3 regions of the Blautia sp. MSK17_66 genome follow, and region 1 is predicted to be linked to each of the others. Evidence: predicted binding sites of a transcription regulator. Region 1 holds the regulator's gene; each other region holds the start of a gene.

The links. Region 1 encodes Rex, which represses fermentation and respiration genes when NADH is low (regulators of the CRP and FNR family bind a similar motif). Its sites were predicted from a motif close to ATTGTTAANTANTTAACAAT; they were not measured.
Region 2: a site for Rex is predicted at 4,036-4,055, ahead of gap (type I glyceraldehyde-3-phosphate dehydrogenase). Genes of this name have one in related genera too.
Region 3: a site for Rex is predicted at 4,578-4,597, ahead of LIR34_RS09335 (L-lactate dehydrogenase). Genes of this name have one in related genera too.

Annotation. Positions count from the first base shown of each region.
Region 1 covers NZ_JAJBNQ010000003.1:103,164-110,612, reverse strand. Annotated here, with positions in the region: gene alr (alanine racemase) at 1-879, opposite strand, end outside; gene LIR34_RS02645 (NAD(P)H-hydrate dehydratase) at 919-2,520, opposite strand; gene LIR34_RS02640 (redox-sensing transcriptional repressor Rex) at 2,609-3,265, opposite strand; gene abc-f (ribosomal protection-like ABC-F family protein) at 3,436-5,367, shown strand; gene LIR34_RS02630 (NADP-dependent isocitrate dehydrogenase) at 5,419-6,630, opposite strand; gene LIR34_RS02625 (S8 family peptidase) at 6,795-7,449, opposite strand, start outside.
Region 2 covers NZ_JAJBNQ010000005.1:104,626-113,160, reverse strand. Annotated here, with positions in the region: gene LIR34_RS04270 (homoserine dehydrogenase) at 1-504, opposite strand, end outside; gene tpiA (triose-phosphate isomerase) at 678-1,427, opposite strand; gene LIR34_RS04260 (phosphoglycerate kinase) at 1,656-2,852, opposite strand; gene gap (type I glyceraldehyde-3-phosphate dehydrogenase) at 2,976-3,995, opposite strand; gene LIR34_RS04250 (histidinol-phosphatase HisJ family protein) at 4,206-5,024, shown strand; gene LIR34_RS04245 (alpha-amylase family glycosyl hydrolase) at 5,065-7,296, shown strand; gene LIR34_RS04240 (YbjN domain-containing protein) at 7,382-7,849, opposite strand; gene LIR34_RS04235 (DUF1810 domain-containing protein) at 7,987-8,412, opposite strand; gene LIR34_RS04230 (hypothetical protein) at 8,470-8,535, opposite strand, start outside.
Region 3 covers NZ_JAJBNQ010000015.1:23,011-31,545, forward strand. Annotated here, with positions in the region: gene LIR34_RS09315 (fructose-1,6-bisphosphatase) at 1-1,320, shown strand, start outside; gene LIR34_RS09320 (amidophosphoribosyltransferase) at 1,333-2,748, shown strand; gene LIR34_RS09325 (YARHG domain-containing protein) at 2,792-3,715, shown strand; gene LIR34_RS09330 (helix-turn-helix domain-containing protein) at 3,819-4,034, opposite strand; gene LIR34_RS09335 (L-lactate dehydrogenase) at 4,705-5,652, shown strand; gene LIR34_RS09340 (CoB--CoM heterodisulfide reductase iron-sulfur subunit B family protein) at 5,737-6,531, shown strand; gene LIR34_RS09345 (4Fe-4S dicluster domain-containing protein) at 6,531-6,932, shown strand; gene LIR34_RS09350 (CoB--CoM heterodisulfide reductase iron-sulfur subunit A family protein) at 6,940-8,535, shown strand, end outside.

The DNA.
Region 1 (7,449 bases):
ACGCGGATATCCATCTGCGTATCCGACCGGGATCGTTGCCACTCTCATTTCCTTCTTGACGGTAAAGGTTCCGCCATAGCTGATCGCAGCCCCTGGCTCCAGAGTCTTGACATAGGCGATGTGGCTCTTAAGCTCCATAGCCGGGATCAGTTTCAGATTGTCTCTCTCTACTTCGTTAGAAGGATACATCCCATAGATCGTGATACCTGCCCGTACTGCATTCAGATTCGCCTCCGGAATACGGATAATTCCGGCACTGTTGGAACAGTGCTTCATCGGAATCTGAACTCCTGCATCCTCCAGAAGCTTTGCAAAATTCAGATAACGCTTCAGCTGATCCATAGCCGGACTTCTGTCTGTTTCATCCGCTCTCGCAAAATGAGTGAACATTCCCTCGATCTCGACATTCGGAAGCTCTTTGATCTTTTTGATCTGGGCGACACTTTCCTGCCTGTCTGCAAATCCGATCCGGCTCATTCCGGTATCCAGACCAATATGAATATGTACATTTCTTCCCTGACGCTTTGCTTCCTCTGAGAGTTCTTGTGCCATCTCATAAGTACAGACCGACAGACGAATCTCTTTTGCGATCATTTCTGTATAATATTCCTCAAAAACAATCCCCAGGATCAGAATCGGTTTTTTGACGCCGAAGGTACGAAGCTGAAGTGCCTCCTCAGGTGTTGCAACCGCAAATCCCCAGATATAATCATAGTCTTCGATCAGACGGGCGATTGCCTCTGCCCCATGTCCGTATCCATCTGCCTTGATCACCGCAACGATCTGCGTTCCCTCTGCAATATTTTTCTTCATTTCCGCAAAGTTATGTGCGATCGCATCTAATGATACAACCGCTTTTACTCTCTCGAATTTCTTCATAATCCTTTATCTCCTCACTGCATATCGCAAATATTCTTATCAAATATATTCTAACATATTTTCCCGTTCTCTGAGGACCTTCGCCGCGGCTTTTGCAATGTCTCCGGCCTTCATTCCGTAAGTGCCCTTATCCTGTGCCGCCCTGTCTCCTGCAAGCCCATGAAGAAAAACACCCAGGGCCGCCATCTCCGCCAGTTTCACTCTGCCGTCATGTTCTGAAAGGAACGTACACAGAACACCTGCCAAAATTCCCGACAGGACATCTCCGCTTCCCGCCGTCGCCATTCCCGGATTTCCGCTCTGATTGATCCAGCAAAAATCGTCCTCCGGGCCTGTGATGACCGTCGACGCATCCTTTAACACACAGACCACACCGTTTTGCATGGCAAACTTCTCAGCCGTTCCAATAAGATTCTTCTGTATTTCCGGTATTGATAACCTGGATACCTGTTTTTCAGATAAAGACCGACTGGATTCCGGCTTTTTGGACATAAACTCCTCACTCAGCCGGCTCATCTCTCCCAGGTGCGGGGTACAGATCACCTGACTGCCATGAAAATATTTCTTCCACGTCGGGTTCTTCGAAAGCAGATTCAGTCCATCCGCATCCAGGATCACAGGTTTCCCCATTCTCTGTGCGAAAGAGAGGAAAGATTCTGTTTTCTGTGCACTTTTTTCCGACTGTCCAAGGCCCGGTCCGATCACGATCACATCACACCAGCGTGCCGCATCAGACCATGTATCTTCCCCGCTGGAATCATCCGCAAACATCGCCTCTGGAAGAAGCGTCTGCAGCGGAATACGATTCTCTTCATCTGTCAGGATCTTCACCATCCCGGCACCCGCGGCAAATGCTCCCTCTGCACAGAGATATGCGGCACCGCACATCCCCTTACTTCCAGCAACAATAAGAACCTTGCCAAAGGTACCTTTATTTCCATTCGCAATACGCTTCGGGATTTTCCGGAGATCTTTCTTCTCCAGAACCCCTTTCTCCGGCAAAAGCTCCGGATTCTCGTAGATGCCGACATCCGCCGTGACAACCCTTCCTGCAAACATCTTCCCGGGATAAAGACATAAGCCCGTTTTGCCAAAAGCAAAGGTCACTGTCAGATCTGCATGAAAGGCAATCCCAAGTTCTTCCCCGGTGCTGCTGCTCACGCCGGACGGAAGATCGACCGCCACTTTCCAGGCAGACGCCTGATTCATTGCACTCAGCACATCCCGGTAACGTCCCTCGATTGCACGGTCCAGCCCGACGCCGAAAATGGCATCTACTATAGTAGTATATTCCTTCAGTTCCAGGTTATTCACCAGAGGAACCTGATAATTTCCGGCAATTTCCAGCTGACGGCACGTTTCCTCTGTCCGATGATCCGGATTTCCCATCATATAGATTTCGGCAGCATATCCATGAAGGTGCAGGATCCTGGCAATGGCAACACCGTCTCCGCCGTTGTTTCCGCCTCCGCAGACGCATAAGATACGCTCTTTTTGCTTCGTATCCGCAAAATGCCGTTCCATCTCATCCACGACCGCCAGTGCCGCCCTCTCCATCAGAACGCAGGACGGCACACCCATCCTGTCAATCGTATAACGATCCAATGTCTTCATTTCCGGTCCGTTCACAATCCGTCTCATTTCGTCTCCTCTCCAAAAACAACAGAAAGGCTGTTACGCAGCCTCCTTAATGCAAGGAGCCGGGTAACAGCCTTTCACTGTCCTCTTTTTATGAATGCTGCTCTTCTACATGTTCCTGTCGATATTGACTGAGATTGTAGGATAAAGTCATCAGACTCTCCGAAAGATGAACATTCTCTACAATTACGTCATCCGGAGTATCCAGATCAATATGAGCAAAATTCCAGATCGCCTTGATACCATTCTCGATCAGGATATCCGCCATATCCTTCGCCTTATTCTTCGGAAGTGTAAGGATTGCGATCTCAATATTATTCTCTCTTAAGAAAAATGGAAGATTGCTGATCATCTGGATCTCAATTCCGCGAACAGCAATACCTTCAAGTACCGGGTTCACATCAAAGATTCCCAGTAACTTAAAACCACGTTTTTCAAAGTCAACATAATTGGCAAGTGCCTGTCCAAGATTACCGGCACCAACGATGATCATCGGGTGTACCTCATCCAGTCCCAGGATCTTACCGATCTCTGTATAAAGATATTTTACATTATAACCGTATCCCTGCTGCCCAAACCCTCCGAAATTATTCAAATCCTGACGGATCTGAGATGCTGTGACACGCATTTTCTTACTAAGATCATTGGAAGATATACGCTCAACATTGTCTTCCAGTAATTCGCCAAGATAGCGATAATACCGGGGCAGTCTCTTAATTACAGCTTTTGATATCTGTTTTGCCTCCACCGTTGTCCCTCCCTTAATACTTTCCTGTTAATTATAACGAAATGACATTTTATTGTCAATCTATGTTGGTAATTCTGTGCAATTTTTGCTGTTTTTTCGTTGGTTTTTCCTTTACAAAGATAATTTTTCCCCTTATAATCATAGCGTATATTGATTTTGGAGGAATATTTATGATCTTATCATGTCAGAGCATCTATAAGTCTTTTGGCGAAAAAGTCATTCTGAACGATGCCTCTTTTCATATAGAAGAGCGTGAGAAAGCCGCTCTTATCGGCAACAACGGAGCAGGAAAGACAACCCTTCTCCGTATTATAATGGAAGAAATTTCCGCAGATTCCGGTCAGGTCGTTCTGATGAAGGACAAGAAGATCGGTTATCTCGCACAGTATCAGGAGATCAAGGGACACCGCACCATCTATGAGGAGCTGCTCTCAACCAAGCAGTACATCATTGATATGGAAGACCGCATGCGTGCAGCAGAAATACAGATGAAGCATGCCTCCGGCGAGGAGCTCGAGCGTCTGATGAACACCTATACCCGGCTGACCCATGAATTCGAGCTCGAAAACGGCTACGCTTACAGGAGTGAACTGATGGGTGTCCTCAAGGGTCTTGGTTTCACCGAAGAAGATTTCAACAAGCAGATTGAAACGCTCTCCGGTGGACAGAAGACACGCGTTGCACTTGGTAAGCTTCTGATCTCTAAGCCTGACATTCTTCTTCTCGATGAGCCGACCAACCATCTGGATATGGAGAGTATTGCCTGGCTGGAAACCTATCTCCTGAACTATCCAGGTGCTGTATTTATTGTTTCCCATGACCGTTATTTCCTGGATAAGGTTGTAACCAAGGTCATTGAGATCGATGCCGGACAGGTCCGTATGTACAGTGGAAACTACTCTGCCTACGCAGAAAAGAAGGCTCAGCTGCGTGATGCACAGTACAAGGCTTATCTGAACCAGCAGAGAGAGATCAAGCACCAGGAGGCAGTCATTGTCAAGCTGAAATCCTTCAACCGTGAAAAATCCATCCGCCGCGCCGAGAGCCGTGAAAAAATGCTCGGCAAGATCCAGCGAATCGAGAAGCCGACAGAGGTACAGAGCCAGATGCGCCTCTCTCTCGAACCAAGAGTCATCAGTGGAAATGACGTTCTTACCGTGGAGGAGCTTTCCAAGAGTTTCCCGGAGCAGACTCTTTTTACCGATATCTCCTTCCAGATCAAGCGAGGCGAACGCGTTGCCCTGATCGGAAACAACGGTACCGGCAAGACAACCATGCTCAAGATCCTCAACGATCTTATTCCCGCTGATTCCGGAACCTTCACCCTAGGTTCAAAGGTTCAGATCGGCTATTACGATCAGGAGCATCACGTACTGCATCCGGAAAAAACCATCTTTGAAGAAATTTCCGATGCCTACCCGACCCTTACCGAGACAGAGATCCGAAACATGCTCGCCGCCTTTCTTTTTACCAACGATGATGTATTTAAGCTGATCTCTTCCCTCTCCGGTGGTGAGCGCGGTCGTGTCTCTCTCGCAAAGCTGATGCTCTCCGAGGCCAACTTCCTGATCCTCGATGAGCCGACCAACCATCTGGATATCGCATCCAAGGAAATCCTGGAGGAGGCACTGAACAGCTACACCGGTACGGTTCTCTATGTTTCTCATGACCGATACTTTATCAACCAGACCGCGACCAGGATCCTGGAGCTTACCAATCAGGCCGTTGTCAACTACATCGGTGATTACGATTATTACCTTGAGAAAAAAGAAGAACTCACTGAAAAATATGCTCCGATACAGCAGACAGAAGAAACCACTTCCGATGAAGCAGCACCTGCAGCACCTGCGGCATCCGAAGGAAAGCTTACCTGGCAGCAGCAGAAAGAAGAACAGGCACGTAAGCGTAAGCAGGAGGCGGAACTTAAGAAGACGGAACAAAGGATTGAAGAACTCGAAACCAGAGACAAAGAAATCGATGAAACACTGGTTCTTCCGGATGTCTGTACCAACGTCGGACGCTGTGCAGAACTCAGCCGCGAAAAAGACAAAATTCAGGCAGAGCTTGAAGAACTTTATGAAAAATGGGAAACCCTGGCGTAATGCCGTGGGTTTCCCATTTCTTTATATCCCTATTGCTCTGGTTAATTTTTACTATTTAAGAAGAGTATCCAACGTTTCTCTAATCGCAAGAATAAATCCCTCGCTGTTCAATACGGTCGGGTTCTCGATAGTAGTGATCAGTGCCAGATCCTTGGTCATCTTACCGGACTCAATAGTAGAAAGAGTTGCTTTCTCCAGCTTATCCGCGAACTGTGCCAGTTCCGCATTTCCGTCAAGTTCTCCACGCTTACGAAGAGCTCCTGTCCATGCAAAAATAGTTGCCACAGAGTTTGTGGAGGTTTCACCGCCCTCCAGATGACGATAATAATGTCTCTGTACCGTTCCGTGAGCAGCCTCATACTCATAATATCCGTTCGGAGAAACCAGAACAGATGTCATCATTGCAAGGGAACCAAATGCAGAAGATACCATATCACTCATAACATCTCCGTCATAATTCTTGCATGCCCAGATAAATCCTCCCTCTGCCTTCATAACACGGGCAACGATATCATCGATCAGACTGTAGAAGTAAGTAAGACCGGCTTCCTCGAATTTCTCCTTGAATTCCTCATCAAATATAGTCTGGAAGACCTGTTTGAATTTGGCATCATAAGTCTTGGAAATCGTATCCTTGGCACCAAACCATACATCCTGCTTTGTATCCAGTGCATAGTTGAAGCAGCTTCTTGCAAAGCTCTCGATGGATGCCTCCATATTGTGCATACCCATGGCAACTCCCGGAGCCTTGAAATCCTGTACCAGGGCACGCTTCTCTTCTCCGTCCTCTGAAGTATAAACAAGCTCAACCTTGCCCGGTTTGTCAATATACATCTCTGTATTCTTATAGATATCACCATATGCATGACGTGCAAGAGTGATCGGTTTCTTCCAGTTTCGTACACATGGTTCAATTCCCTTCACTACGATCGGAGCACGGAATACCGTTCCGTCCAGGATCGCACGGATCGTTCCGTTCGGGCTCTTGTACATCTTCTTGAGATCATACTCGTCCATACGCGCATGGTTCGGGGTGATCGTCGCACATTTAACTGCAACACCATATTTCTTGGTTGCCTCTGCTGCATCGATCGTTACCTGATCATCTGTGTCATTACGGTGTGCAAGACCAAGATCATAGTATTCTGTATTCAGGTCAATATACGGAAGCAGTAATTCATCCTTGATCATCTTCCAGAGAATTCTGGTCATCTCATCTCCGTCCATTTCTACTAACGGCGTTGTCATCTGAATTTTTGTCATAAGTTTCTCCTCTCTGTGTAGCATTTATTTTACTGTTCACAGTAAGTTACTATACGCTGCTCCTGTTGCTTTGAACAGCGATTTGTTACATTGTAGCGAAAAAAACTCTGTCCGTCAATACTTTCAGGCTTTACCATAGTAAATCTTACAAATTTTCCAGAAAATTACAGCGAAAGGAACTTTTGACAGTTAAATTTTCCCCATCCCTGCTGATTCCTGGAAAGGCCCAGATCATCCGCACTGTCACGCAGCATCATCTTGATATCCACATTTGTAAGCATCGGATCCTTTTCCAGGGCAAGTGCCGCCGCTCCGGATATCACCGGTGTAGACATCGAAGTGCCGCTTTTCATTGCATAGGTATTCCCCGCTCCCGGTGCACACGCCATGATCCGCCGCCCCGGTGCAACCAGATCCGGTTTGCAGACACACTCAAACGTCGGTCCTCTTCCAGAGATTGCCGTCTTTCCCAGAAGCATATCACTGGAGCCCACCGTGATCACCTTCTTGCTGCATCCCGGCGCGGTAATGCTGCCCGGCTCCGGACCACGGTTTCCCGCCGCTGCAACCACCACCAGTCCCTGGTCCCAGAGAGCCTCCACTCCACGGACCAGAACATCCTTGTCACTTCTGGTCTTATATGTTGTTCCGACCGAAATATTTACGATCCGGATCTTGTATTCCTCCCGGTGATTCTCGATCCACCGAAACGCCGCCAGAATATCCTCCTTGTTTCCATTTCCGAAACGGTCCAGCACCTTAAGGCTTATCAGAAAACATCCCGGTGCCATTCCCTTATACTTTCCCATGGAAGCCTCT
Region 2 (8,535 bases), on a different contig from region 1:
AAGAATAAAGTTTGTGGTTCCATTGACGATTCCCATGACTTCAGCCATATGATTGCCGGCCAGACATTCTTTGAGCGGACGGATGATCGGAATTCCACCTGCAACCGCTGCCTCAAAAAGGAAATCTACATGATGTGCTTCCGCTGCATCCAGAAGTTCCTTGCCATGGACAGCGATCAGATCCTTATTTGCAGAAACTACATGCTTTCCTGCATTCAAAGCGGATAAAATATAGGTTCTTGCCGGCTCAATGCCTCCGATCAGTTCAATCACAATATCAATCTCTGGATCATTTACAATATCATCCCAGTTGTTTGTCAGAATCTTTGGATCCTCAACCTTTGATGCTGCCTTTTCCAGATTACGCACCAGGACTTTACTGATCTCTATTTCACTTCCCAGCTTTGGAATCATTTCTTCTTTCTGGCTTTTCAGCACTTTATAAACGCCTGTTCCTACCGTACCCAGACCCAGAAGGGCTGCTCGAATCACTTTTTTTTCCATTGGAATGGACTCCTTTCTCCTCGTCCCTGTTTTCAGGGAATATTGTAACACTATTTTTTAATAGTATGGCAGAAAATGGAATTTGTCAAGCACGGACATTTGTACGCGTCAAAAAAGCCGGATATTTCTTCCCTTACGGTAAGAAATATCCGGCTTTGTAAGCTTATTGTTGATTATTTGTAGCAAACAATCTTTCCGAAGTCTGGTTTGAGGGATGCTCCACCAACAAGACCTCCGTCGATGTCAGCCATAGCAAACAGTTCTGCTGCATTTCCTGCATTTACAGATCCGCCGTACTGGATACGGATAGCTTCTGCTGTATCTGTATCATAGATCTCAGCTACGCACTCACGGATACCCTTGCAGATTTCCTGAGCCTGCTCGCTTGTAGCTGTTTTACCTGTTCCGATAGCCCAGATTGGCTCATAAGCGATAACCATAGTTTTAGCCTGGTCTGCTGTTACATTCTGAAGGCCAACTTTAACCTGCTGACGGATCCAGTCCATTGTGATTCCCTGCTCTCTCTGCTCAAGAGATTCTCCACAGCACATGATCGGTGTAATGCCATGCTCAAATGCTTTGAGGACTTTCTTGTTAACGTCTTCGTTTGTTTCTCCGAAGTAATCTCTTCTCTCAGAATGTCCAAGGATAACATATTTAACACCAGCGTCTACCAGCATAGCCGGAGCGATCTCGCCTGTGTATGCACCTTTTTCTTCGAAGTACATGTTCTCTGCTGCTACTTCAATGTTTGTTCCTTTGCATGCTTCAACAACCGGAACGATGTCGATAGCCGGAACACCGAATACTACGTCAACTTCTTCGTTAGCTACGAGTGGTTTCAGAGTTTCTACTAATTTAACTGCTTCGCTTGGAGTCATGTTCATTTTCCAGTTTCCAGCGATGATTTTCTTTCTTGCCATTTTTATTATCTCCTTTTTTATTTATAAGGAAGTTCGATGAAGTTGTACTCAAATTCACCGAACTTTGTAACTGCTCAGTACCCTCACAATTACGAGTCAAAATGTATATTTTCATTCACAAGAAACTGCGGATATGATTTCAGACACAAGGCAGATGCGGCAAAGTCGTACAAAAGCTGGTACGTCGAGCCGCATCTAACACAGTGTCTGGATTATATACGCTGTTTCTTACTTATCGTTAGCTGCTGCTACGCCCGGTAACTCCTTACCTTCCAGGAATTCCAGAGATGCTCCGCCACCTGTAGAGATGTGAGTCATCTTGTCACCATAACCAAGGATATTAACAGCTGCTGCGGAATCACCACCACCGATGATAGTTGTAGCCTCTGTTTCAGCAAGAGCTTTTGCAACTGCTTCTGTACCATGAGCAAAGTTCGGCATTTCGAAGCAACCCATCGGTCCGTTCCATACAACAGTCTTGGCATCTTTTACAGCATCGCAGAAAATCTGTTCTGTTTTTGGTCCGATGTCCATTCCTTCCCAGCCATCCGGGATGCATCCACGGTCTACAACCTGGATATTGCAGTCGTTAGAGAAATCATCTCCGATTCTGTTGTCAACAGGAAGAAGAAGTTTAACGCCTTTTTCTTCTGCTTTCTTAAGCATATCTAATGCATACTGAAGATAATCATCCTCGCAGAGGGAATTACCAATGTGTCCGCCAAGAGCTTTGGAGAATGTATAGGACATTCCACCACCGATAATCAGAGTATCAACCTTGTCAAGAAGGTTATTGATAACAGAAATCTTGCTGGAAACCTTAGCTCCGCCGAGGATAGCTACGAATGGTCTCTCCGGATTTTCTACTGCATTTCCAAGGAATGCGATTTCTTTTTCCATCAGATATCCAACTACAGCTGTATCTACATATTTGGTAACACCAACGTTGGAGCAGTGTGCTCTGTGAGCTGTACCAAATGCATCATTTACGAATACATCACAAAGGGAAGCAAGTTCTTTGCTGAACTCTTCGCCATTCTTTGTTTCTTCTGCACGGTAACGTGTATTCTCAAGAAGAATAACATCTCCGTCTTTCATATCAGCTACTGCTGCTCTTACAGTGTCATCAACAACAACCGGACTCGGAACGAATTTAACTTCCTGTCCAAGAAGCTCTGTGAGACGTTTTGCAACTGGTGCAAGAGATAATTCCGGTTTTGGTTCTCCCTTCGGTTTGCCAAGATGAGAGCAAAGAATGATCTTTCCGCCATCTGCGATCAGTTTCTTAATTGTAGGAAGAGCTGCTACCAGACGGTTCTCATCTGTGATCCTGCCGTCCTGAAGCGGTACGTTAAAGTCGCATCTTACCAGAACTCTCTGGCCTTTTACATTGATATCATCAACGGATTTTTTGTTTAATCCCATGCTAATGTTCCTCCGAATTCATAAAAAATGGGCCCGGTCCAAATCAGACCGGACCCTGACTGAGTCTATAACGTTATTGTTTGGTCACAATAACCTGCTCCATACTCTGACTTATTGGATCAATTATGCTCCAAGAAGTTTGCCAAAGTGTTTGATTGTACGAACCATCTGGCTTGTGTAGGAGTTTTCGTTGTCATACCATGAAACAACCTGTACTTCTGTTGTGCCGTTCTCAAGTGGCAGAACCATTGTCTGAGTAGCATCGAACAGAGAACCAAATCTCATACCAACGATATCGCTGGATACGATCTCATCTTCGTTGTATCCGAAGGATTCATTAGAAGCTGCTTTCATAGCTGCGTTGATCTGCTCTTTTGTAACGTTTCCTTCAACTACTGCTGTAAGGATTGTTGTAGAACCTGTTGGGGTTGGTACACGCTGAGCGGATCCGATAAGTTTACCGTTCAGTTCCGGAATAACCAGACCGATTGCTTTAGCAGCACCTGTGCTGTTCGGAACGATGTTAACTGCAGCTGCACGGGATCTTCTCAGATCACCTTTTCTCTGCGGTCCGTCAAGTGTCATCTGATCGCCTGTGTAAGCGTGGATTGTGCACATGATACCGGATTTGATCGGTGCAAGATCGTTAAGAGCCTTAGCCATTGGTGCAAGGCAGTTTGTTGTACAAGATGCTGCGGAGATGATTTTATCTTCGTTTGTAAGACCTTCATGGTTTACATTGTAAACGATTGTCTTAAGGTCGTTTCCAGCCGGAGCGGAAATAACAACGTGTTTAGCACCTGCATCGATATGAGCCTGAGCTTTGTCTTTGGAAGTATAGAAACCTGTGCACTCGAGAACTACGTCTACACCGATTTCTCCCCAAGGAAGTTCTGCAGCGTTAGCTTTTGCATAGATTTTGATTTCTTTTCCGTCAACTGTGATGGAATCTTCACCAGCTTCTACTTTGTCGCACAGTTCATATCTTCCCTGTGTTGAATCATATTTTAATAAGTGAGCCAGCATTTTCGGGGATGTAAGGTCGTTGATAGCAACGATTTCAAATCCTTCTGCTCCAAACATCTGACGGAAAGCCAGACGACCGATACGGCCAAATCCATTAATTGCAACTTTTACTGCCATGATAAATTCCTCCTATGAATTAAATGGTTGATTTATGGCGTTTGTTAAAGAAACGTCAACCTATTGCATATTGTATCGAATCTCGTACAAAAATTCAAGTGCATTTTGGAAAAAACATGATAAAAAATGTATTTAATTGGAAATCAAACCATGGCACGAACTCTTTTCTCATGCTATAATAGGTGCAGTCCATATAAAGGAGGCCAAAAAATGTCAAATCAAATCTTATGGGACTGTCATATGCACTCTTCTTTTTCTGCCGATTCTGACACATCCATGGAAGATATGATCCTGGAAGCGATCCGGCGGGGGCTTCATGGCATCTGTTTTACGGAGCATCTGGATCCGGATTACCCACCAACGCCGGATAACGAAACTTTTGAGCTGGATCTTGCCGGTTATCAGAATACGCTCTATGCACTGAGGGATAAATATCGTTCAGAACTGGAGATTCATTATGGGATCGAGCTGGGGCTCCAGCCTCATCTGGAAGCTTCTTTCAGAGAACTTCTGGAAACGGTTCCTTTTGATTTCGTGATCGGGTCTTCTCATGTAGTTCACGGGTACGATCCTTATTATAAGGAATTTTTTAAGAACCGCAGAGAATCCGAATGTTATATGGAATATTTCGAATCCATCCTGGAAAATCTGGCTGTATTTTCCGAAATGGATGTTTACGGTCACATCGACTATGTGGTAAGATATGGTCCGAATCAGAACCGAGAGTATTCTTACGGCCGATACCAGGATATCCTGGACGAGATCCTGCGAACGATCATTTCCAGGGGCTGCGGAATCGAGCTGAATACCGGTGGATTCCATTATGGACTTGGCGAACCTAATCCCTGCCGTGCGATCATTCGCCGCTACCGTCAGCTTGGCGGAGAGATCATCACGATCGGTGCTGACGCACACAGTCCGGACAAAATTTCCTACGCCTTCGACAAGGCTGCCGATATTCTTGTCGACTGTGGATTTACATATTATACTGTATTCAAAGACCGTAAGCCGGAATTTATCAAATTATGATTCCGACTTTCAGATAAGAAGTTTTTAAGGAGGAATAATCATGGCAAAAAAACGCCTTCAGAAAAAACGTGAGGCAACCAAAACTGCTGCACCAAAAACTACCACACCTGTAACAGAAGCTGTTACGACTGAGCCGGCTAAAGTTGAAACAAAAAAGGTGGAGCCAGCTAAGGTCGAAACCGCAAAGACGGAAGCACCAAAAGTTGAAACTAAGAAAGTGGAGCCTGTTAAGGTTGAGACTAAAAAGACGGAAGCACCAAAAGTTGAAACTAAAAAAGCGGAGCCAGTCAAGGTTGAGACTAAAAAGACTGACTCGCCAAAGATTGAGTCTCATAAAGAGGACACTGTCAAAGTTGAAACCACAAAGACTGACGCACCGAAAGTTTCTTCCCTGAAACCGGCTGCCGAAATCCCTGTAAGAGACGATGATGCCATCTACTGCGAGCGTCTTTCCAGACATCTCGATGAGCTGAAATGGCTCTACTGCGAGTTATATCAAGATAATCCATATGTTACCATGCATCTCAATGACCTTCTTACCGTACTCAAGAAATTCTATGATATGAGAAGCAATGACCTCAAAGAGTCCGATATCCGCCGTGCCAAAGACCCGAAATGGTACAAGCGCAATGATCTTACCGGAATGATGATGTATGTCAATGCTTTCGCAGGTACGCTCTCCAATCTGGAAAAGAAGCTGGATTATGTACAGGAATGCAATGTAAATTATCTCCATCTTATGCCTCTTCTTGAGTCCCCTAAAGGACGCAGCGATGGCGGATATGCAGTTGCTGACTTCCGTAAGGTACAGGAAGAGCTCGGAAACATGGATGATTTTGCACATCTGACTTCCGAATGCCACAAACGTGGAATCAGTGTCTGCCTGGACTTTGTTATGAACCACACTTCTGAGGATCATGAATGGGCAAAACGTGCACGCGCCGGTGAAAGAGAATATCAGGACCGCTACTTCTTCTTTGACAGCTATGATATTCCGTCTCTGTACGAGCAGACCTGCCCACAGGTATTCCCTACCACTGCACCTGGAAACTTCACCTGGCTGGATGATGTCCATAAACATGTTATGACTACATTCTACCCTTATCAGTGGGATCTGAATTATCGCAATCCGATCGTTCTCAATGAAATGATCTTTAACATGCTGTATCTTGCAAACCAGGGTGTGGACATTGTTCGTCTCGATGCCGTACCGTATATCTGGAAACAGCTTGGAACCAACTGCCGTAACCTGCCGCAGGTACACACTATCGTTCGTATGATGCGTATGATCTGCGAAATTGTCTGCCCGGGTGTCCTTCTTCTCGGAGAAGTCGTTATGGCTCCTGAAAAGGTTGTTCCATATTTCGGAACTGTAGATAAACCGGAATGCCATCTTCTCTACAACGTAACAACCATGGCGAGCACCTGGCACACCGTTGCAACCAGAGATGTTTCTCTGCTCCGCCGTCAGCTTGATATTGTTGCCGGACTTCCGAGAGATTACGTATTCCAGAACTATCTCCGCTGCCATGATGATATCGGCTGGGGTCTGGATTATGACTACCTTGAGAACTTCGGAATCCAGGAAGTTCCTCATAAGAAATATCTGAATGATTTCCTTACCGGAAAGTACCCGGATTCTTTCGCAAGAGGTGAACTGTACAATGACGATCCTCGTCTTGGCGATGCAAGACTCTGCGGTACCACCGCTTCCCTCTGCGGAATTGAACGTTTTGGATTTGAACAGAATGAAGAAGGCGTTGACCGTGCAATCCGCTATGACATCACCCTGCACGCTTTCATGCTTTCACAGTCCGGTATTCCGGTCATTTACAGCGGTGATGAGATTGCACAGCTCAACGATTACTCCTACAAGGATGATCCGGACAAATCCGCCGATTCCCGTTATCTCCACAGAGGAAACTTCCGATGGGATCTCGCCGAGAACCGTAATCGTCCGGAAACTGTTCAGGGCAAACTCTTCCCTGTACTTGACAAGCTGGAACATCTCCGTATGGAACACAGCGTATTCAACAGTGATGTACCGATCCGCACTATTGATACCTGGGATGATTCTATTCTTGCTCTCGTGCGTGAAAACGATGATGAGAAATTCATCGGTATCTATAACTTCAGTGAATTTGACAAGGTTGCATGGATCAATGAGGACGACGGCATGTACACCGACCTGATCTCCGGCCGCGAACTCGAAGCCAAAGGAGTGCAGATCCCTGCATTCGGATGCTTCTGGCTGTGCAGACGTAAGAAATAAAATACACCAGAATCTACTGTAGAATAGAAAAGGCAGGTCTGAGAATCGATACAAATTATGATTCTCAAACCTGCCTGTTTTAATCTTATGACCACATTACCTTCATAAATTTCGGGTAACATTCGTCTACAATCTTCATGATACGAATAAAAATCTCACATGCCTGTGCTCCAATACAGCAGTCATCTGATCTGACCGGCATATCGTACTCAACATTGATATCATGTTCATTATCTAATACGAATTTCAGATAACGGTATTTGTTATTGCATTCATTGATAACACGCAGCATTGCTTCTACTTTGTCTTCGGACACGTCATTAACAACACCAAACAGTCGAACTGCAACATCATTGTCATCATCCTGCGAAATAAACTGTACTCTGGCATTTGGACCATTCTTAATACCAAAACCTGCCACGATAAATGATGAACTATCACTCTCCTGAACACTGTACTTCAGTTCCTGTCTGTCCATTTCTTCTTTGATAAGTTTTGTAGCCTTATAAATCATTCCCATCACTCCTTCTGAATTGATACTTTTTTGTAACAATTGCTATTCTTTATCTGTAAATATAGTTTAACACAACGATTATGCAATTTTGTTCTTTTTTAGCTGATTATTTGCAATTTACGTAAAAAATTTCATAAGCAATAAATTTGCTTCCGCTTGTCTACTGCATTTTCGTATTATCCATTTTCTTTTGAAAGCATTTTTAATGTCCGCCCATCTTTATGTCCATTATAAAATTTTTCCAGTACCTTCTCAAAAACAGCATTTTCCGGATCTGCACAGGCAAATAAGGTCATGGAAGATTTCAGTTTCATGTCATCCGGTCTTCCCATGATCTGAGTTGCATTGTCATTGTCCAGATTTAATAATGCTTCTGAAATTTCCTGTAAATGCTTTCCCAGATATGGATCCTGCAAAAATGCCTTTGCCTCATCCAAATCCACTATGCCATAAAAATCTGAAGTATAGCTTCGTCCCAAACCTTTCAACTGCGGAAAAATATACCACATCCAATGACTTTCTTTTCTTCCATTTTTAATTTCTTTAAGAGCTTGTTCATAATCACGATACTGTGCTTCTGTAAATCTTTTTAAATTATTCATACTACTTCCTGTTCCTTTCATCAAACCTTTGACATAGGCTGCTATCTTTTGTCACAATCACAAGCTTACTATTGATTCTCTGATCAGTTTCATTCCTACATCAAAGATAATTAACCAGATAAT
Region 3 (8,535 bases), on a different contig from region 1:
CTGATGGAATATCATTCTCTGGATATACAGTGGGGCAATCATGATGCAGTCTGGATGGGCGCTGCGGTAGGGCAGAAGGTCTGCATTGCGACGGTTCTCAGAAACAGCATTCGTTATGGGAATATGGATATTCTGGAAGATGCCTATGGAATCAATCTTCTGCCGCTTGCTACGTTTGCACTGGAAGTCTACAAAGATGATCCGTGTGAAGTATTTGAGATGAAGGGAACTTCGAACTATAATGCGGTAGAAAAAGAACTCGGCAGAAAGATGCATAAGGCAATCTCGATCATTCAGTTTAAGCTGGAAGGACAGCTTATCCGTCGCCATAAAGAGTTTCATATGGAAAATCGCTGCCTGCTCCACAGGATTGATCCGGAAAAGGGAACGATCACACTTCCAGACGGCAAAGAATATCCGCTTCTGGATACGAAGTTTCCGACCATCGACTGGAAGAAACCGTATGAACTGACTTCAGGTGAAAAGGATGTGATGGAGCGGCTGGAGGCTGCGTTCCGTAACTGTGAGAAACTGCAGAAGCATATGCGGCTTCTTCTTGATAAGGGTGGACTTTATAAGACCTTTAACGGAAATCTTCTGTTCCATGGCTGCATACCTTTGAATGAGGACGGAAGTCTCAAGGAAGTTCAGATTTATGGTAAAACCTATAAGGGAAAAGAACTCTACGATGTCCTGGAAGCTTATGTAAGAAGAGCTTTCTTTTCAGTAGATGGAGAAGAACAGCGTAAGGGAAGTGATATTCTCTGGTTTATCTGGGCAAGCCCAAATTCACCGCTGTTTGGCAAAGATAAGATGACAACCTTTGAACGGTATTTTATTGCTGATAAAGAAACGCATAAAGAAATCAAAGGGGCTTACTACCATCTTCTGGAAAATGAAGAAGTTGTAGACAGCCTTCTCAGGGAGTTTGGTCTGGATCCTGCGCAGGGACATATTGTTAACGGACATGTTCCGGTGCATCAGGGTGAAGGAGAAAGTCCTGTGAAATGCGGCGGAAAAGTCATCGTTATTGATGGCGGTTTCTGTAAGGCTTATCATAAAGTTACCGGAATTGCAGGATATACGCTGATCTACAATTCCTACGGACTGATCCTCTGTGCGCATGAATCTTTTACATCCACAGAAGATGCTGTTTCCAAAGAAAGTGATATTGTTTCCAATCGTGTATCGGTTCATTATACAACAAAGAGAAGATTGGTAGGTGATACAGATACCGGAAGGGCACTCAAGGAAAGAATCAGTGAACTGGTACAGCTTTTGGAAGCATATCGAAGAGGAATTATTAAAGAGAAAAAATAAGGAGAAACGAACATGGGTGGAATTTTTGGAGTAGCTTCAAAAAACAGCTGCGTGCTGGATCTGTTTTTTGGAATTGATTATCATTCTCATCTGGGAACCAGACGAGGAGGAATGGCAGTTTATGACAAACAGAAGGGCTTTGACCGTGCAATACATAACATAGAAAACTCACCATTCCGTACAAAATTCGACAAAGATGTTTCAGAATTACAGGGAAATCTTGGAATCGGCTGTATTTCGGATAACGAACCACAGCCACTGCTTGTGCGCTCTCATCTTGGAAATTTTGCGATCACGACAGTCGGCAAGATTAATAATATGGAAGAACTGATCGAGCAGAGCTTCAAAAACGGATGTACACATTTTCTTGAAATGAGCGGCGGAAATGTGAATCCTACAGAAATAGTAGCTTCTCTGATCAACAGCAAAAATTCAATAGCAGAGGGAATCCGCTATGCACAGGAAATGATCGATGGATCCATGACCATGCTGCTTCTGACGCCAAACGGCCTGATCGCAGCCAGAGACCGTCTGGGACGAACACCGCTGATCATCGGATGCAAGGAAGATGCACGTTGTGTTTCTTTTGAAAGCCATGCGTATATTAATCTTGGATATGAGGATGAAAAAGCACTGGGACCAGGAGAAATTGTTTTTGTGACTCCGGAGGGCATTGAGACTCTTCAGAAACCAGGAGAAAAGATGCGTATCTGTTCTTTCCTCTGGGTATACTATGGTTATCCGACTTCTACCTATGAAGGTGTTAATGTAGAAGAGATGCGTTATAAATGCGGAGACATGCTGGCACAAAGAGATGCAGGACAGATCAATCCGGATATTGTGGCCGGTGTTCCGGATTCTGGAATTGCTCATGCGATCGGATATGCAAATCGTTCCGGAGTAGCATTTGCACGTCCATTTATCAAATATACACCAACCTGGCCGCGTTCTTTTATGCCTACACAGCAGAGCCAGAGAAATCTGATAGCCAGAATGAAACTTATCCCTGTACATAAGCTTATCAAGGATAAGAGCCTTCTGATGATCGATGATTCCATTGTCCGCGGTACGCAGCTTCGCGAAACAACAGAATTCCTTTATAGCAATGGAGCAAAAGAAGTACATATCCGTCCTGCCTGCCCGCCGCTGCTCTATGGATGTAAATACCTGAATTTCTCTCGTTCCAAGTCAGAGATGGATCTGATCACAAGAAGGATCATTGCAAAGAGAGAGGGCGAAAACGTGGATGCAAAGGTCCTTGCAGATTATGCGGATCCGGATTCCACTAATTACAAAGAAATGCTGGAAGAAATCCGAAAGGAACTGAACTTTACTACTTTGAAATATCACCGTCTGGATGATCTGACAGCATCTATTGATATTGAACCGTGTAAACTTTGTACATACTGTTGGAGCGGAAAAGAATAATCGCGGTCAAAGCTGAAACGGTCGTGAAATTGAGGTGATACAGATGAGAAGAAAACAGAGACTCAGAGTACTTCTGAAGATTTTGATCTCACTTTTTATTATATTTAGTGCAGCAGCACTTCTGCTGGCCGGAATCAGAAAAAGCAGGATTGAAGCAAGGGAAAGACAGGCGGCAATGGAAGCGCTGAAAAATGCGCCGACAAAAACACCGACAATAACGGTTTCTGTGACACCTTCTCCGACACCAAGACCGACGGCAACACCGACTCCTGTACCTACAGTTGTGGCTGCCTTTGATCCGGATAATTTCTGGGATTACTGGTACAGTACAGATGGAACAGCGACGATCAATGTATATGATATAAGCCTGGACAGGATTTCCTTCAGTTTTTATCAGACAGACCGTGCGCAGACCCAGTCTGTTTCAGCTGATATTACTGCAGAAGTTGCAGGAAATGCAGCAGCATTCTCTTTTTCGGATTCTGCGGGAAATCAGGCATCGGGAAATATCGTCTTTGATAACGGACAATTTTATGTAAAAATTGCGACAGGCGAGCCGGTCAGCTCTGTATATCCGAATGTGAACTGCATCATGAGCCGGGAACAGATATATCTTCAGCCGGATCCGACGGCAACGCCTGTGCCGGAGAATACGGAACAGACCAGTACACAGACCGGAGAATACTTTTTCCCGGACAGTGCAGACCGTTATCTGACAGATGAAGAGATCGCTGCCTACAGTGCAGATCATCTGGAACTGGCCAAGAATGAAATTTACGCCCGCCACGGACGACAATTTGTTACAGAGTATATTTCGGACTATTTCAACAGCAAGTCCTGGTATCAGGGAACGGTAGATCCAGAGACCTTTGACGCTCAGCAGGATTCTGTTTTTAACGAATATGAAATGGCAAACATTGCAAAAATAGCAGAGTGGGAAGAAAGAAAATACGGTGAAGAAAATTAAATAAAGAACACCCGTCAGATACACGAAGAGAATGTCAGAAAAATTCTTTTTACGTAATATCCGGCGGGTGTTTTTTCTTTATAGTATTTTATACTATGCAAAACTATCGAATAGGTTCTTTGTTGTCGGTTCGTCCTACAAGATAATCGATGGTAGTATCATAATAATCAGCAAGACGGATCAGCATTTCAATCGGGATCCCGCGGGAACCGGTTTCGTAATGAGAATAGGAACGCTGGCTGATATGAAGGACTTCGCCAAGCTGTTTCTGGGACAGGTCAGAATCAATTCGGAGATCCTGAATACGTTGATATTTCATGAGAACACCTCCTTAGTTTCTATAAGTATAAAGCAGACCGAAATGTGCTGGTGAATTTGGAGCAAAATGGACTCTGTAAGTTGTGCCGGATGCAATGCAGAGGTTGTATTGCCATCCACTACGCAGTCGAGAAGCTGAAGAACATTATAAAATTATACGCTCTTTAATTCTATTAACGCAGCAATAGATTTGGATTCTGAGAAAGCCTCTCCGATAGCTATTTTTTTCCGGAGAGACTTTCAACAAAACAATCGAAAATTATCCTGAAATTTTGTACAATATGTAGAACCACTTAAAAATGATAAAAAAATTCAAAAATATGTTGTTAAAAGATTGTCATTGTGGTATTTTAAATGGAGCGGAGAAAACAATATTTTATGCGGAAACAAAGAGGGAAAAGTCCTTTGTTGAAAAAATTTGTGAAAAAACACAATGTGACATGACTTAACCCAGGAAAACAGAGTGGGATTACGTCCGTGTTCCTGGGTTAGGCCATGTCGCAAGGCAGAAAATAGAGTTTAAACCGCTTTTTTTCTAAATGTGATTGTTAAAAAATAAACAAAAAACAAAGAGCATCACACAGGGAAAACTACTAAATCCCACGGAAAAAACAAACAAATTCCAGGGGAAAGACGGTATAATCCCACAAACCCCATGAAAGGAGTTTATTATGAGCAGCAAAATTACTATTATCGGAGCTGGAAGCGTTGGATCTACAATTGCCTATACACTGGCACATGATGAGATTGCTTCTGAGATTGTTCTGATTGACATCAACAAAGAAAAGGTGGAAGGAGAGGTTATGGACATTGAGCAGGGAACCTGCTTCAGAAGTCCCGTATCTCTGACCGCAGGAGATTATGCAGATGCAAAAGACTCCGACATTGTAATCATCACATCCGGAATTGCCCGTAAACCTGGGCAGACCCGAATTGAACTTACTCAGACAAATGTTAATATTCTGAAGAGCATTACTCCTCAGATTGTAAAAGAAGCTCCAAATGCAAAGTATATCATCGTAAGTAATCCGGTAGATATTATGACTTATGTATTTACCAAGATTTCCGGTCTTTCGGAGAATCAGATCATGGGATCCGGAACCATCCTTGACACAGCCAGACTTCGCTATGGACTTTCCGAGCACTTTAAAGTTGCACAGAGAAATATCCATGCTTATGTATTTGGTGAGCATGGTGACACTTCCTTTATTCCATGGACAAGTGCTTACATTTCCGGTCTGAGCACAGATGAATATTACGAAGAAATGAAAGCGTATGGCAAGGAAATAGAACCATTAGACAAAGAAGCTATGCTGGAATATGTACAGAAATCCGGCGGACAGGTTATTGCAAAGAAAGGTGCGACCTTCTATGCAGTATCTGCAACTGTTTGTCAGCTGGTTGGTCTGATTCTGGCTGCCTCTGATTCTCTTGCAACTGTATCCTCTATGCTTCATGGAGAGTATGGAATCGAAGATGTATGCCTTAGCACCCTTACTCTTGTAGGACCAAATGGAATTCAGGGAAAAGTCCAGATGCGTATGAACAATGAGGAAGTAGCACTTCTTAAGAAGAGTGCAGAAGCATTAAAAGAAGTAATCGCACAGATCGAGCTTTAATAATACCAGCAAAGATACCCCGACTTCTTTTTTAAAAACGATAAGTCGGGTTCCACTTTGCCTGAGCAAGAAAGGAAAAGAAGCATGAAGTACAGTTATTATCCAGGATGTACCCTGAAGAATAAAGCAAAAGATCTGGATGAATATGCCAGAGCTTCTGCAAAAGCACTGGGCTTCGAAATGGAAGAGATCAAAGACTGGCAGTGCTGCGGCGGAGTATATCCCCTTGGCAGCGACGAGATTGCCACCAAGCTTTCTTCCGTCCGTGCTTTAAATGATGCAAAAGAAAAAGGACAGGATCTGATCACAGTCTGTTCAGCCTGTCATCATGTGCTTAAACGTGTGAACGATGACATGAAAAATGTGGAAGATATTTGCACAAGAGCAAACAATTATCTGAAACTGGATGCCCCGTATGAAGGAGAGACAAATGTCCTTCATTATCTGGAGGTTCTTCGTGATGAAGTAGGATTTGATGAAATCAAGAAGAAAGTTGTCAATCCGTTAAAGGGTAAAAAAATCGGTGCTTATTATGGATGCCTTCTTTTAAGACCGGGAAAGATCATGGCATTTGATAATCCGGAAAACCCGACTATCATGGAAGAGTTCATCCGTGCTCTTGGAGCAGAACCGGTTATTTATCCATACCGCAATGAGTGCTGCGGCGGTTATATTTCCCTGAAGGAAAAAGATATGGCACAGAACATGTGTGAAAAGATCATGGACAGTGCAAAAGGGTTCGAAGCAGACATGCTGATCACAGCCTGTCCTCTTTGTATGTATAATCTTAGAAAGAACGGAAATGGTGCTCTTCCTGTTTACTATTTTACAGAACTTCTTGCAGAAGCTCTTGGAGTAAAAGAGGAGGTGGCGAAGTAATGGTTTATACATATGGAAATGCCCAGAATGCAGCTGAAAGAATCAAAGAGATTTCAGGAGTAAATCCCCTGAAATGTATGAAATGCGGTAAATGCTCCGCAACCTGTCCTGCATTTAATGAAATGGATATTAAACCTCACCAGTTTGTAACTTATGTACAGAATGGCGATATAGACGCACTTGCACAGTCCAAATCCTTATGGAAATGTCTTTCCTGTTTTGCCTGTGTAGAGCGCTGTCCAAGAGATGTAAAACCAGGAAAACTGATTGATGCTGCCAGACAGCTGGTTGTCCGTGAACGAGGCCAGAACTACCTGGAGGCAGACGAGATTCCGGAACTGATCGATGAGGAAACACCTCAGCAGCTCCTGGTAAGTGCATTCAGAAGATACAGGAGGTGAGAGAAAAGTGCAGAGAATAGGTGTATTTGTATGTCATTGTGGTACCAACATTGCAGCCACAGTTGATGTAAAAAAAGTAGTGGAAATGGCTGCAAAGGAGCCAGGCGTCGTTCATGCTGAAGACTATCAGTATATGTGTTCTGAAGCTGGACAGGCAAAAATTATCAATGCCATCCATGAAAAAAATCTGACAGGAATCGTTGTATGTTCCTGTTCCCCGCGTATGCATGAAGCTACCTTCCGCAAGGCAGCAGCAAAGGCGGGATTAAACCCATATATGGTAGAGATTGCTAATATTCGTGAGCATTGTTCCTGGATCCACAAGGATATGGAGGAAGCTACCTTAAAGGCAGTGATCCTTGCAAGAGCAGCAATCGCAAAAGTAAATTTAGATGCTCCTCTTCAGCCGGGAGAGAGTCTTGTAACAAAACGTGCACTTGTAATCGGCGGTGGTATCGCAGGAATCCAGTCTGCACTTGATATTGCAGAAGCCGGCTATGAGGTTGATATTGTTGAGAAACTTCCAAGTATTGGCGGAAGAATGTCACAGCTTGATAAGACATTCCCAACACTTGACTGTTCTGCATGTATTCTTACTCCCAAAATGGTAGAGGCTGCAGCACATGAGAGAATCAATATTTATACATATAGTGAAGTTGAAAAGGTAAGCGGATTTGTGGGTGACTTCACAGTTGATATCCGTAAGAAAGCAAGAAGTGTGGATATGAGTAAATGTACCGGCTGCGGTGTTTGCTCTGAGAAATGTCCATCTAAGAAAAATGCAAATGAATTTAACCGCGGACTGAATAACAGAAGTGCTATTTATATTCCGTTTGCCCAGGCAATTCCAAATGTTCCGGTTATTGACCGTGAGAATTGTATTAAATTCAAAACCGGAAAATGCGGTGCCTGTTCCAAGGTTTGTGCAGCAGGTGCAATCGACTATGAGCAGAAGGATGAGATTGTTACACAGAAATACGGCGCAATTGTAGTTGCAACCGGTTTCGATGTAATCCCTCTTGATAAATATGATGAGTATGCATACAGCCAGAGTAAGGATGTTATCACATCCCTTGAGCTTGAGCGTATCATGAATGCGGCAGGACCTACAAAGGGTCATCTTGAGAGACTTTCTGATGGAAAAGCTCCTAAGAATATTGTATTCGTACAGTGTGTCGGAAGTCGTTGCTCTGATGAGAGGGGAAAGAGCTACTGCTCCAAGATCTGTTGTATGTATACTGCAAAGCATGCAATGCTGATCCGCGATAAATATCCGGATACAAATGTAACCGTATTCTATATTGATGTCCGTACTCCGGGTAAGAACTTCGATGAGTTTTATAGAAGAGCTGTTGAAGATTACGGTGTTAATTATGTAAAAGGTCAGGTTGGAAAGGTTATTCCGCAGCCGGATGGAACTCTTATGGTTCAGGCTTCTGATCTCCTTGAAAACAAACAGATTCATATGGAAGCAGACATGGTAGTTCTTGCAGCGGCTATTGAGCCAAATAAGGATGTGAGAAAAATTGCAACCATGCTTACCGCAAGCATTGATACCAACAATTTCCTTACAGAAGCACATGCAAAGCTTCGTCCGGTAGAG